3 regions of the Komagataeibacter oboediens genome follow, and region 3 is predicted to be linked to each of the others. Evidence: riboswitches for the same ligand, from Rfam matches in the RefSeq annotation. Region 3 holds a riboswitch; each other region holds the start of a gene.

Region 1 (4,859 bases), on a different contig from region 3:
AGGTCACTGCCGTCGCGCACCAGATCGGCGTCAATATTCACGTCGCTCATGTCATTGACGATGACCGCGACTTTCCGGCCCTCGCGGTTATTGAGCACGTGGTTGAGAAGCGTCGTCTTTCCAGCTCCCAGAAAGCCGGAAAGAACCGTTACCGGAAGTCTTTCGCGCATGACGGACACCATTCATTGGGTTGCGATCCGCCGAACTTATATGTTACGTTATAATATAACAATCCCTAAAGGCCCTGACATGCGACAGTCCTGTCCGACCCGTCCGCTTTCTGCCATCCCGATGCCGTTCCAGAACATTGACAGGCAAGACTGTTTCATCGTTCAGCAGGAACGTCACCTCGGGCAGGATATCATGCAGGCTGCGGCCTTGTGGAATGCGCACGGCCCGGACCTGTTCCTGCGTCGGGGCACTACTGGAATTCTTGAAACCGAGTTGCGGACTCTTTTACCAGCAGGCGCGCAGGCGCTTGCTGAAGATGCCCTGTGCCTAGCCCGTCGCTATCAGCGCCTGTCAGGTCTGGCCGAAATCCGCTTCCGGCTGGAAAAAGTCAGACACGACAGTTGCCGCCGCTTTCATGTTGACCATGTTCCGTTACGTCTCCTGTGCACCTACACTGGCCCTGGGGTTCAATGGAAACATGCTGACAGCGAGATCATCCATGATACGCCAGCGTGCTGGATCACCCTTCTGAAAGGGCGGTTATATCCCGGTTGGTCGACAAAAGGGGCAGTACTGCACCGTTCGCCGCCCATCTCGGATCTCCCGGTTCCTGTTACGCGCCTGCTTCTGACCCTTGACCATCCGGACGCATGTGGCATGGGACGGCGATGACGCCTTAATGCCGTAGCATTCAAGCTGCTTTCGGCTAGGATCGCCAACGCTCTTGCCCGACAGCGGGGCGAACTGTCGGTGTGATGGACAACCCGAGTCATGGTTGAATCGTATCAGCATGGGCCGATCGCTCCTTTGTTTGGAACGATGAACTGTGGCGTAGCGCCGACATGACGGTGGCGGGCATAGTGTCCATGACACTGGGGCACGAAACAGCGACGCGTGATATTATTGTCGGGCTTAATATTAGTCTGTAGTTCTGTCAGGGCAGATGCTGGGTTTTGGACTGCTTGTGGAAAGAAAAGGGAAGGGCACCATCTGGTCGCGAAATTTTCGCCCTTTCCTATGCCTGTTGGCGCATGGGGAAATCGGCAACCGAAAACAGTACGTTGTGATGGATATTGGCGAGTTTCCCATAAATATCGCGGAAAAATCTCGTAATTGTCATTGAGTATCTGGCGTGACTTCAAGTCAACGCCAGTTCTCACGTTTTTAACTTCAAGCCATTTTAATGGGCATTAAGCTGAATGTTAGCGCCATTACGATATCCAAACCGGTTTCGATTTGCATATTCAGTAAAGGCACCGAAACCCAGACCCAGTGTGGTCCACATGATGATCTGCATGCCTAAGGAATCAATCCTGAAATTCCAGAGCAAATCAGCAGGGAAATTAGAGGGGACTTCATTAACCGCAGGAAGTAACTCGCCTGTTGTAAAGACAATCAGAATATAACACGCGCCTGCAAGATAAGTTGATGTCCATGCATTATATTGCTGACGTAAGCGTCCCTGAAGCATTGTGGCTGCGATCATCCCCAGTAGGGAGACCAGCATCATTATAAAATACAATTCTGTCCGCATGCCAATTGTATCCGGGTTTCCTACGGATGGCGGGTTGGCAGGATACTTGATGCTTGGCACCACATATACCGCAATAATCCCGGTTATCGCCAGCAGAACAGACACAACACGAGGGTCTGTGCTTTTCATGCGCCCATTTGCATAAGAAAATACAAGAGCGAAAAGCCCGCCAAACGCTGTCGAGTAAACCATTACACCTGTGAGCAATCCGTAACTGGCTTGAAGTTTCCGGCTTACAAGTTCCGGCTCTTCAACATCATGGATGCCTCGCTCCAGATCTGCCTTGGCTTTAGCCTCGTCCATGGCAGATTCAAATGCAATGGCATGATCGACCTGAGGTTCTCCAAAAACTTTTGCGAAACTGAATACCAGAATGCCGGCCAGAAAACCGACGAGCATTCCGCGAATAAGTAGGGTGCGGACCATCATTCTGTTTTCCATGTCAGTGGCAGGGGAAACCCAGAAGATGGCGACTGTCATGCACCCACTCGTGCACATACATGCCAGGAATAATTGATGTCGCCCCTTCCTCTGCGCCGACAAAATAAAGGGCCAGCAGCATCAGTAAGCCGAAAACCAACCACGGCGCTATCTCCCTGACGGGAATAGGCGCGGGAGAGGGGATGGCGTGGGAACCTATTGCAGTATCAGACATTTTATACGACTCCTCAGGAAAAATGCGTCCTGTTTCGCTCGGAACGGAGCCATGCGCGGGTCTGACTTTCGGGTAGAAAATTGTGTTCTACACCTGCTTACAGTGGCGCAACCGTGCCGGGATTTCACCGGCTTCCGCGTTTATGGCCTGCAGGGGTATAATCTACTCTCCCTTAATCTAAAACTCCTAAAAGAGCATAGCCTGACATAATTTGACATGAACTACCACGGCTGCAGGTGAAACGCCGAAGCGCAGGCGGTCAATATCCATCAGGAAGGGATTTCTCTAATTATCCTGTCTTGCCTTTTTGGGGATAAGAATTTTATAATACTGTCTATCAAGTCGACGGTCCCGTGCGAACGGGTGAAAAGGGAATGTCGTATCACTCTGGCTGGGGCAATTTCCCCGGGAGTTCAGTCGACAGCTGCCCCCGCAACTGTAGACGGCGAGCATTGTGTCCTCAGCTACCAGATTGGGTAGCAGCCACTGACTTCGGTTGGGAAGGCGGATGCAACGTGGTGACCCGTGAGTCAGGAGACCTACCGTCGAGTTCAGATATGTCGCCGGGCGGGTGGAGCCGGAGGCGGATCAAGGCGTGATGCATTTTCTTCTTTGACGCTCTGTCGCGATGGCATGCGTGTTTGTTTCCCAGTCGGGAAATGACTGCATTCGGAATTGTTGCTCCTTTTACCGACGCTTCCCCGACAGGCTCTCTCCATGACATTTCTTGACTCTCCGGGCGTTACGCGACGCTCGGCTCGTTTGCTTTTTATCAATTCCACTCTGGTAGGAAGTCTCTTCGCATACTCAGCCGCTTATGCTCAGGCTCCTCAGACCCAGATCGAGGAAGATCGGGCGCGCCTTGGCAACTCCACTCCGCTGGTTGAGCAGATCGACCCAGCAACCATACGTGATTCGGAGCGCGCGCAAGCCGATGCGGCGGAGAAGGCGGCTGGTGACGATAAACTCGACACCAGCGGTAACCTGCTAGGCAATATGTGGGGCGCGCGGTCATGGATGTACAAGCACGGCATCAGCTTCGACATCCAGGAAGTCGATGAACTCTGGGGCAACGGGACTGGCGGTTCGGCTTCTGGTAATGATGGTGCAGGCGGATCAGGCACCGGCCCGTCCTACGACGGTGTAACCATGCCCACGCTGACCGTCGATACCGAGAAACTGTTCGGGCTGAAGGGGGGGCTGTTCAATGTCAGCGCACTGCAGACACGCGGACGCTCGATCTCGCAGGACCATCTGGCCAATTTCAACCCTGTCAGCGGATTTGAGGCTGACCGTTCCACCCGCCTGTTCGAACTATGGTACCAGCAGTCTTTCCTTGGCGGCAAACTGGACGTAAAGATCGGCCAGCAGGATCTTGATACCGAGTTCCTGATCAGCGATTACGCCTCGCTTTACCTCAACGCCAATTTCGGCTGGCCCATGGCGCCCTCGGTCAACCTGTATGGCGGCGGGCCATCCTGGCCGCTGTCGTCTCCCGCCATCCGGATCCGCTACCGGCCGAGCGAGAAGTTCACCTTCATGTTTGCCGCAGCGGACGACAATCCGCCGGGTAACCGCTATAATTCTACCCCCATCCAGCAGGCTACCGGCTCCATCAGCGGCTATAATTCCGATCCCACCAGCCAGACCTATGATGGCGCCAACGGCACCAATTTCAACATGGGCACCGGTGCCCTGCTAATGACCGAACTGCAATACGCGCTTAACCCGCAGCCGGCCGACATGTCGAACGTGACCAAGAATCCTGGCCTGCCGGGCGTGTACAAGCTGGGCGGGTTCTATGATACCGCGAAGTTCGCCGACTATCGTTACAACCGCAATGGCGGTTCGTTAGGAGCTGCCGTGGCCAACGCCACCGCAGCCACGCCACAAAGTGACCTGACCCCGCGCTGGGACCGGGGTAACTGGATGGTGTATGGTATCATCGACCAGATGATCTGGCGGCCGTCGCTCACATCGGCCCGCTCGGTGGGCGTGTTCGTACGCGCCACGGGTAATGGCGGTGATCGTAACCAGATCAGCTTCGCCATTGACGCTGGCCTGAATCTTAAGGCGCCGTTCAAGGGGCGCGATAACGACACGATCGGTCTGGGCTGGGGTATTGGTCGCGCCAGTTCCGGCCTGCGGCAATTTGACCGCGACAGCCAGACGCTTGTGCAGGGCAATGAAAACCATCTTGAACTGACCTATCAGGCGCAGGTTACGCCGTGGATGGTCATGCAGCCTGATTTCCAGTACGTATGGCACCCTTCGGGCGGCGCGCCGGATTGGACCGGTTTGCGCCGCGTAGGTGACGAAGCGATTTTCGGCCTGCACAGCAGCATTACTTTTTAAGTATAAATACACGAACAGAAAGTACTAATTTATATTATTGTTAAATCATATAAAACGTATGAATATGATGAGACGTAGAGTGTACTTGGCCGTCTGATCAGCAATGAAAGGAAAACATTGCTGAAAAGTGGAAGGTGGTGGCAT
Region 2 (4,491 bases), on a different contig from region 3:
CCTTAGCAACAGACCTCGCGGCCTGCGGCTTATAATTCGCATGTACTTTCCTGACCCCAGGACACAGGTACCTACGTTTTATTCTGATAAAAAGAAATATCCATGAACACAGATATGAGCATGGTACTCCCTTCCATTGCGTCGCGCCTAATGGCGACCATTACGGAGCCAGAGCCGGTTGTTGCAATTCGGATGCTTATTGCGGCCTGTCTGGATCAATCCTCGTCCCTTCGCCTGCGGCTACCAGAGGTAAAGCAGCTTTTCGCCCGCTTTATAGCCGCCATTATGCGTGAAAGGACAGATGCTCTGGAGGCTATTGCCAACTCGGTGGAAAAACAGATCACCGCGCTGTCTTTTCGTCCGTTTACGCCGCGACAGGTTCGACAGATTCTGGGGATCACCAACCAGGAGCGTCTTTTCTGGACACGAGACGGGCGCCTGCACCAGACAGGAACAATCCTGAACAATCAGCGCGGCCAGAAATTCAGAGTTCCTGTATATTGTGCCGAGAGAATTGGATGGCTCAGTCAGAACCCAGACATGATCGCGGCATGGCGTGACGAGGATGCTCGCATCCTGACTCAAGAAGGCCTGTCCGATGCAGATCTTTCCAGTTAATCCGATCCGATTCCCGGTGAAACGAAAAATGGCCTCTCCCGTCCCTTCGCCTGATTTTATTCTCATACAACAGCGGCGACGTCAGCGTTCTGTCTCGGTATCCCGCCTTATGGAATCCGCACCTCTGCGGGAAGATGTAATTCAGGCAATAGCCAAGACTGAACTCCCTGCCCCCAATCCGGAAGACCGCATTCGTGCGGATGGATTTGAAACATTCCTACGTCTGGTACCTTCCGCTGGCCGATTACCCGCTGCGCCGAAGGCGCGGGGCGACTATCTTGAGGAACTGTTTTCGCCCCTGCTATTAGAAGCTCTCGCCTATGTGGATACAGCCCGCGATTTATCGGACACGCACGGGGTCGAGGCGCTCATGGCCTTGCTTCAGGCCTATATTTCCGCGCAATGGACAATTGGCGCGCGTGACGCCGCCATGCACTTGTATAGCGCATCAAGCCCGAACGCCTGATTGACAACATAGTGGCTAACGCGCGGGCGCGTATCCCCGCCCGCGTGTTTCGAAGATGAAGACACTGAGTGACCTACACTTATTGGATCGGAGCGACAAGTTTGATTGGCATCAACAAGCTCTTCGTTCCATGCAGGCCGGCATCGCGTTTCGAGGAATTGGGCGTTCCTCTCACTTCGCGCATAATGGAATGAGACCCTTGATTGATGATGGCCCCGCGCGAGCGGGTTAAAAGGGAACGCTGTAACGCTCTGGCTGGACAATTCTGTTCCGGGAGCCAGTCAGCGGCTGCTCCCGCAACTGTATGCGGTATGCCACCAGTTCGTTCACCTGCGGGTGAGCCACTGTTTCCCTTGGGGAATGGGAAGGCATGAACTGGCTGGCCATGATCCGTGAGCCAGGAGACCTGCCATCGTCTGCAAACCACGTCGTCGGGCGGGATGCACCGAAGGCAGGAGATTTCCCATGCGTCATGGGAAGACCAATGCGGCCGATCAATGCCCCCCATGTTTCCTGTTTCTGGCGGAAACATCGTGATGCAGCATCGCGGGACCGGCGCGTTTCTGACAACCGGCCTGAAACGCCCGCATGTTGCTGAAGACCCTTACTGGGCCCTTCAAGCCGGTGCAGCAATGGGCAGCAGGCGCGACAAGGCTATCATGGAAAACGTCCATGGCGTAGATAGCACCCTCGCCGCTCATTCCCATGGCGCGCATCTCGGGGCATCAATCATGCGCTTTTCGATCCGAATTCTCCGATAGATCCGCCGATGTTCCATAATTTTAGTCATGTACGAAGCGACGAAAGACACATCATGAATATTGCGCAAAAAGCAACCTGTGTCTCGCTAATACTCAGTATCATGATTGGAGGGGCTGCTGTTCACGCACAAGTTCCTCCAGCGACAACAGTTCCGCCCGCCGTTCTGGGGCAATGGGTCACCAGAAATCACAAGGGTGTTTTCGAGATCACACGGTGTGGCGACCATCTGTGTGGAAAGCTGGTTGGCCTGAACTATAGTAATGACATCCCACGCGACCAGACGGACCGTTCGGAATGTGGGTTGCCCATGCTGCGGGACTTCGTGCCGGATCCGGATCAACCAGACCGGTGGAACGGGTCCATTCTCGACCCCAATACCAATCATGTGTATCAAGCGCGCATGTGGGTTAACCAGTCCGGACAACTCAAGTTACGGGGCTATCTCGGGATTCCGATGTTCGGACAGACACAGACATGGCTTCCTTATCGCGGTCATATCGGCCCGAACTGCAAAATGAGCACCTGATCTGCGTGGTGCCTGGTCAGGAGAAGATGCCCATGCGCCTTGAGACGGGGCATGGGCGTCTATCAGTTTATTATCCGATATCTTTCTGGGACGGCATACCATTCTGGATAAGCAGTTGGCGCAGCGCCATGATAACTGGAAAGACCTCCTGATTCCGGTCGCCGTCCTGCTCCCGCCAGGCCTGCTGCTCCAGTTCAACAATTTCGCGATCTTCTGTGAAAACACGCTCCGTAAAGGCGATCAGCAGCGGCCACGCCAGATCCAGTAAAAATGGTATTTTCAACCTGCGTATGGAGAGCAGGCCAAATACCCGGTTGATCAATTCTTCCCGGTCCTGTGGCACATATGCAATCCACAGTTCCATGACCGGTTCATCAATCCCCTCCGTCTCGATCCGCAATGTCTGATAGGGATACTGCGTGCGGATGGTCATGACATCCCGATAGGCAAAATCCCGGCCATCCTTGCGACGCTGCCCGTAAATCAGAGCCTCGCTCAGCGGCTGCCTGCCAGACGTGCGGGCAAAGGTATAGCGGGCCTCCACAAAATCCTCACCCCGATCCATGCCTAGAAACCGTGGCTTCATGCTTCCGACCAGTCGGCTGTGCAGAATCTGGTGGTTCATGTCCATCAGGTTTTCATGCATGAAGCTGTAGTGACATTGCACGACTTTTCCAAACCGGCGGGTACGGTAATGGGGGTCACGGACACGTGGAAAGTCCGGCAGCGCAATGCTATCGGATTTTTCCAGATCCCCCATGAACACAAAGATGAGACCATCCTTCTCGCGGCATGCCCATGTCCGCAGTCGTGGCGGTTCGTTTTCCAGCTTCATGCCGGGGGAAAAACACTGGCCACGCCGACTGTATTTCAGTCCATGGTATGCACAGCGAATGAAATCTCCACACACTTCTCCCTTGCTGAGTGGTAACTGCCGGTGGGGGCAAACATCATCCAGCGCAAAGATGGCCCCGGCCTCGGGCCTGACCACCACGATGGGTTGCCCCGCGTACCGTACGCCAATCGCCCTGCCCCGACGAAGCTCGCGAGACCATGCAACCGGATACCAGAAATCCGGATTGCTGCGGACACGACGGATGTCCTGTTGTGGCAAAGCAGCCCCATCCAGGGCGGCTGTTTTCGATGTATTTCCTGTCATGATATTTTCAATGTCTCACGCTGTTATCAGCGCATGGGACAAAACGGATATCATTTTCGCAAAAGTCGCGGATGGATGCGCTGCGACGTGCTATCGTGCGTCGGCTGGCTACGGCCACGATTTCGGACATTTTCTGCGGCAGGACGTTCGTAATGTCCGGATCGGTCAGGGCATTGCTGTCACTTAGCGCACCCGATGGCGCGATCATGAGACGATCCGGCCGATGCGAACGCAGCGTCTGTTCCACGATGCCGTGCGCCATGCTGATGTGGGTAGGCGCCGCGCTGCAGCTATCGACCAGCCCCAGCGAGAGCCAGTGATGCGCCGGGAAATGCTGCAGGACATACGGGAAATCGCGATAGCCATGCACAACGTCCACATGCAGGCCGCCAAAAGGTAGCTGCAGCACGAAAGGAAGATGTCGCCCGAAGCCCCCGCTCCCTCCGACCAGAACAAGTGAAGTGCCCCTTGATGCTTCACTGAGGACATGCCAGGCAACATCCATATGGGTCAGCGTGGCTGCGGGCAGGCCAGGATGGGCAAGGATTGGCTCATCAATCTGGATCCAGAAGCATCCCGCGTTGTTCAGTTGTTCGAAGCATTCAATATAGGCGGGTAGCAGGCGCATCAGTCCCTGGCCGACACTGTCTCCCTTTGTCATGCCGCATAACGCAAGGAAACTGACCGGCCCCAGCAGAACAGGCCGGGTGCTGATACCCAGTTGTTCCGCTGCAAGAAATGCGTCGCGGGGCCAGTTGCGCGCAAGATGGAACGCCTGCCCCGGTCTGAGGATGGGCTTTCTGTAATTGCCGTGCATCGGATCACAGGCTGTGACTGTATTGTCGGTGCCCACGCCAAACATGCGGGCAGTCTGCACAACTCTGTCCCGCCATGGGCTATTGGCCGTAGCGATATGGGAAATGCCTGCCGCGTGCTGGCATCGCACCCCACGCATCTCAT
Region 3 (4,859 bases):
CGTATCCATGACCGCGCCCAGGAACGTATCAAGGCAGTCCAGCCCCGGCAGCGCACGCCCGCGCGACTGTCCCACATGTTCCAGCCGCGACAGGTCGGCGATCCAAGCAAGGAACAATGGCGCCTGCGCGATGAAATCCTGATCCCCCGCGATTCTGGCCAGCCGTTCGCGCCGCGCCGGATCGCGCACGGCGATCACGCTCCATGCCTGCAGGTTGCATGAGGTCGAGGCCGACTGCCCCGCCGCCACGGCCGCTTCCAGCACGCCATCGGGCACTGGCGTGGGGCTGAAGGCCCGCACCGAACGATGGGTCATGAGACTGCGCGCCACCGGGCTTTCGGGCAGGGAAATGCCGGGGGGACGGGTGCCATAGCGCGCCTGCCACAGCGCGTTCATGGAAGACAGGGCGGAAAAGGAAGAAACGGTGACGTCGGACATGGGCATGCCTCCTGCCTGTGCAATGATGGCTGAAAAATCAGCACACCACACCCACCTTCCGGCAGGAAGCGGGGGAAGGTCACACCAGCCCTGCGCTTTCCTGCATCGCATCACGCACTGCCCGGCCGGTGCGGAACAGGCATGGGCACGCCTGCCGCCACATTGGAAAATCTTCTTGCACAATCAGAAGGTTCAGAAACCAGACCGCTTCACGATCATGCGAAATCACGCGGCTGTACATAGGAAGACAGACCTGAATCAGGCATGGATGATGCATTGAACGCGGTCCTGCGTTCCCCTCCCCCTCATCACCACGGAAGACTGCCAGCATGTTCGATGCCCTCATGATCAGCCGCGCGGATGGCGTGGTCACGACCCGGCTGGAGCAGGTCGATCCCATGACCCTGCCCGAAGGCGACGTGACGGTGGAAATTGACCATTCCAGCCTGAATTACAAGGATGCGCTGGCCATAACCCGTGGCGCGCCGGTGGTGCGGCATTTTCCCATGATTCCCGGCATCGACCTTGCCGGACGCGTCATCCACTCCGACGATCCCGTCCATTGCACGGGTGACCGGGTTCTGGCCACCGGCTGGGGACTGGGGGAACGGCACTGGGGCGGACTTGCCCGCATGGCCCGCCTGTCGGGACGGTGGCTGCTGCCGCAGCCTACGGGCCTGAGCGCACGGCAGGCCATGGGAATCGGCACGGCGGGACTGACCGCCATGCTGTGTGTCATGAGCCTTGAAGAAGGCGGCCTGACCCCCGCCAGTGGTCCCATCATCGTCAATGGTGCCGGCGGCGGTGTAGGGGGCATGGCGATCATGCTGCTGGCGCAGCTGGGCTATCAGGTGGTGGCGGTCACCGGACGGCCACAGCTTCATGCCTACCTGACCGGCCTGGGGGCCGCAGAGGTACTGCCGCGCGATACCCTGTCTCCCACTGGCAAGGCGCTGGAAACCGCGCGCTGGGCGGGGGGAATCGACGTTGTAGGTGGCGAGACGCTGGCCGCGATGTGCGCCTCCATCCAGTACGGGGGCACGGTGGCGGCATGCGGGCTGGCGGGCGGGCTGGCGCTACCGATGACAGTGGCGCCGTTCATCCTGCGCGGCGTACGCCTGCAGGGAATCGACAGCGTGATGTGTCCGCGTCCGCGCCGCATGACGGCATGGGCCCGGCTGGCGCGCGATATCGATCCCACACGACTGGAAAGCATGCTGCACGATGCCCCCCTGTCCGACGCCATTGCCATCGCGCCGCGCATCCTTGCCGGTCATATCCGGGGCCGGACCGTCATCACCATCAACTGAACCACCCGGGGCCACGCAATAAAAAACGGCATGCCCGCAGGGGCATGCCGTCCGTCACCCGCCATCGCGCAACCATGGCACGACGCCGTGCCTTCAGTGGCAGGGGAAACCCAGCAGGTGACGGCCATCATGCACGAATTCATGCACGTAATGACCGGAAATAAGGGAGGTCGCCCCCTGCTCCGCTCCGACGAAATACAGCAGCAGGGACGCCAGAACCAGCCCGAACACACCCCACGGCAACAGGTCGCGAACCGGGATGGAAACCTGCGGCGCGGCGACAGCGGCGCTGGACAGAACGGATGTATCTTGGCTCATTGACTGGAAACTCCCTGGATCACATGCGACCCGGGGCAGCATGTGGGCGACGTGCCGCGTCAGGCCGTCCTTCCCATAACCGGATCGGGGCGCATGTTTCCAAAAACGGCATGGAAGGTCAATCACTCCCTGTGCATATCCCACCCCTTCCCCCCGTGCGCGGCCACTGCGCATGACCCAGACCCTGACCTGCATCGCGCTGCCTGCCGCCGGGTGCATGCGTCGCGGCATTTTCCCGAGACGTGATGAAATCCCGCCCCTGCCCACCGGTCTGGCGCGGCACATCGGGACGGCCGGGCAGATCATGCTGCCCCCCGCCCTTCTGGCCGCGTGGCCTTCCACCGCCACCGGCACGGCCTGCCCGCAGGCGGCTCTGACCGCGCCGGACATGGGCGCATGGCACGGGCAATCGCTGAAGGACCTGCCGCCTGACGACGTGGCGCGCTGGGTTGCGGATGCCGGTTTCACCCCGCCGGGGGGTGAAAGCCGGGCTGCGCACCTGCATCGCATGACCCGGTGGCTGGATGCCCTGCCGCCTGCGCCCGCGCAGATCACGGTGCTGACGCATGCCACGGTGGTCCGGGCCATCGTGGTGGCTGCCCTTGGCGGAAGCGCAGCCATGCTGTCACGGCTGGATATCGCCCCCCTGACCCGGTCCCGCCTGACCCGCCATACGGCATGGCGCGTGGCCATCAGCGGCGCACCGCTGCCATGACCGCATGGCATGCGCCCCGCACCGGGTTCCTTTGACAGTGCCGGGACCGATCGTCTAAATCCGCCGGTGATGGTTCCCCCTTCCGGGGGAGAATAGGGAAGACGGTGCGCCATACCGGCAAGTCCGTCGCTGCCCCCGCAACTGTGGGTGGTGATGTCCCGGCACGGTCCATGAAAACATGGACCGGCATACGCCACTGGCCCCCTTCACGGGACCGGGAAGGCCGCCGGGATCGGGGGTGCGGCCGCACCCTCCGCCACAAGCCAGGAGACCTGCCATCATGCCACGCCCTGCCGGCGGGCATAACAGGACCGAATTCGATCGCATGGCCGGCGGGGTGCCCGGCACGCGACAGGCGACCATCCCGCCCCATGCCGGGTGACGCCGCCATGACCGTGCACCCCGCATTCAGCTGCCACGCGCAGCACCGCCGCGAAAGGGCACGGACCGTCATGAGCATTCCCGCACCACCCGAGCCGACGGATGAGACCGGCCCCGTTCACCTGCATGTCTGCGTGACCTGCCGCCGTGGCCTGCCCGCGTCCGACAATCCGCCGGGACGGCAGCTGCATGACGCCATGCAGGCGCTGGCGGCGGACAGCCCGCAGGTCGTGGTACACGAGGTCAGCTGCCTTGCCGCCTGCAATGACGGCTGCACCGCCGTGGTGGCCATGCCGGGCAAATGGGGTTGGCTGCTGGCCAATCTCGGGCCGGAGAAGGCGGATGACCTCATGACGTATGTCGCGGCCTACGGCGCATCACGCAGCGGCACCGTCATGCCGTCCCGCCGCCCCGCCAGCCTGTCGGACATGGTGCGCGGCCGTTTCCCCGCATCCCTTTTTTCAGGAGCCTGATCGCCATGACCCCATCCACCACGGCCCGCGCGCGGGTGCCCGTTACCGTCATCACCGGTTTCCTGGGGGCGGGCAAGACCACGCTGCTGCGCCATGTGCTGGCCAATGCGAAGGGACAGCGCATCGCCATTGTCGTCAATGAATTCGGCACGCTGGGCATTGATGGCGATACGCTGCGCGCCTGTGGCGTGGAAGGCTGCCGCGACGAGGATATTGTCGAACTGACCAATGGCTGCCTGTGCTGCACGGTGGCAGATGACTTCCTGCCCACCATGGAGGCGCTGCTGGACCGTGATGCACCGCCCGACCATATCGTGATCGAGACATCGGGGCTGGCGCTGCCCAAGCCGCTGCTCAAGGCATTTGGCTGGCCCACCATCCGCACCCGCATGACGGTGGATGGCGTGGTGACGGTCGTGGATGGTCCCGCGGTCGCCGCCGGCCGCTTTGCCGACGACCCCGAGGAAGTCGCCCGCCAGCAGGCCGCCGACCCGTCGCTGGACCACGACAACCCGCTGGCTGAAGTATACGAGGACCAGCTTCTGTCCGCCGACCTGGTGGTGCTGAACAAGACCGACCTCATGACGCCCGCGCAGGCCGACGCGGTGGAATCGTCCATCCGCGCCGAGATCCCGCGCGTGGTGAAGGTGGTGCGCGCGACCGACGGACAGGTGGACCCCGCCATCCTGCTGGGGCTTGATGCCGCAGCGGAAGATGACCTTGACGCCCGTCCCTCGCACCACGATGCCGAAGGCGGCGAGCACGAGCACGATGATTTCGAAAGCTTTGTCGCACCCGTGCCCGAACAGGACAGCGTGGAAGATTTCGTCGCGCGGCTGAAAACACTGGCTGAACGGCATGACATCCTGCGCATGAAGGGCTACGCCACGGTGCGCGGCAAGGCCATGCGCCTTGCGGTGCAGGGGGTGGGCAGCCGTTTCCGCCACCAGTTCGACCGCGCCCTGCCCAAGGACGCGCCGCGCACGGGCAGCCTTGTGGTCATTGGCCAGAAGGGGCTGGACCAGTCCGCCATTACGGCTTCATTGGCGCAGGGCTAGACGGCAGGCAGACTGACGGGAACGGGGCAGCGCCATGCATCTGCTTGCACGTGAGGTCCGCACGCTGGATGACGGCGCGCAGGCGGAAGACCTGGGGCATGCCCCGGCTGATATCGTGTTCCTGTCCTTTTCGGACAGTGACCTGCTGTGCCTGAGCGCCGCCCAC

What was found. Region 3 has a riboswitch for cobalamin ahead of HNO79_RS02330 (DUF1636 domain-containing protein). Riboswitches for the same ligand answer to the same signal wherever they lie in the genome.
Region 1: linked by a shared signal. The riboswitch ahead of HNO79_RS16495 (carbohydrate porin) and the one ahead of HNO79_RS02330 (DUF1636 domain-containing protein) in region 3 are both predicted to bind cobalamin.
Region 2: linked by a shared signal. The riboswitch ahead of HNO79_RS16430 (hypothetical protein) and the one ahead of HNO79_RS02330 (DUF1636 domain-containing protein) in region 3 are both predicted to bind cobalamin.

Annotation. Positions count from the first base shown of each region.
Region 1 covers NZ_JABLUU010000061.1:21,050-25,908, reverse strand. Annotated here, with positions in the region: gene HNO79_RS16515 (GTP-binding protein) at 1-182, opposite strand, end outside; gene HNO79_RS16510 (DUF1826 domain-containing protein) at 169-843, shown strand; gene HNO79_RS16505 (CbtA family protein) at 1,352-2,131, opposite strand; gene HNO79_RS16500 (CbtB domain-containing protein) at 2,148-2,360, opposite strand; cobalamin riboswitch at 2,690-2,921, shown strand; gene HNO79_RS16495 (carbohydrate porin) at 3,078-4,715, shown strand.
Region 2 covers NZ_JABLUU010000061.1:5,263-9,753, forward strand. Annotated here, with positions in the region: gene HNO79_RS16420 (hypothetical protein) at 103-618, shown strand; gene HNO79_RS16425 (hypothetical protein) at 599-1,084, shown strand; cobalamin riboswitch at 1,278-1,512, shown strand; gene HNO79_RS16430 (hypothetical protein) at 1,477-1,845, shown strand; gene HNO79_RS16435 (DUF2147 domain-containing protein) at 1,899-2,372, shown strand; gene HNO79_RS16440 (aromatic ring-hydroxylating oxygenase subunit alpha) at 2,443-3,531, opposite strand; gene HNO79_RS16445 (uroporphyrinogen decarboxylase/cobalamine-independent methonine synthase family protein) at 3,539-4,491, opposite strand, start outside.
Region 3 covers NZ_JABLUU010000002.1:82,359-87,217, forward strand. Annotated here, with positions in the region: gene HNO79_RS02305 (NADPH-dependent oxidoreductase) at 1-438, opposite strand, end outside; gene HNO79_RS02310 (hypothetical protein) at 518-769, opposite strand; gene acuI (acrylyl-CoA reductase (NADPH)) at 768-1,748, shown strand; gene HNO79_RS02320 (CbtB domain-containing protein) at 1,842-2,066, opposite strand; gene HNO79_RS02325 (histidine phosphatase family protein) at 2,239-2,781, shown strand; cobalamin riboswitch at 2,835-3,075, shown strand; gene HNO79_RS02330 (DUF1636 domain-containing protein) at 3,234-3,635, shown strand; gene cobW (cobalamin biosynthesis protein CobW) at 3,641-4,693, shown strand; gene cobN (cobaltochelatase subunit CobN) at 4,728-4,859, shown strand, end outside.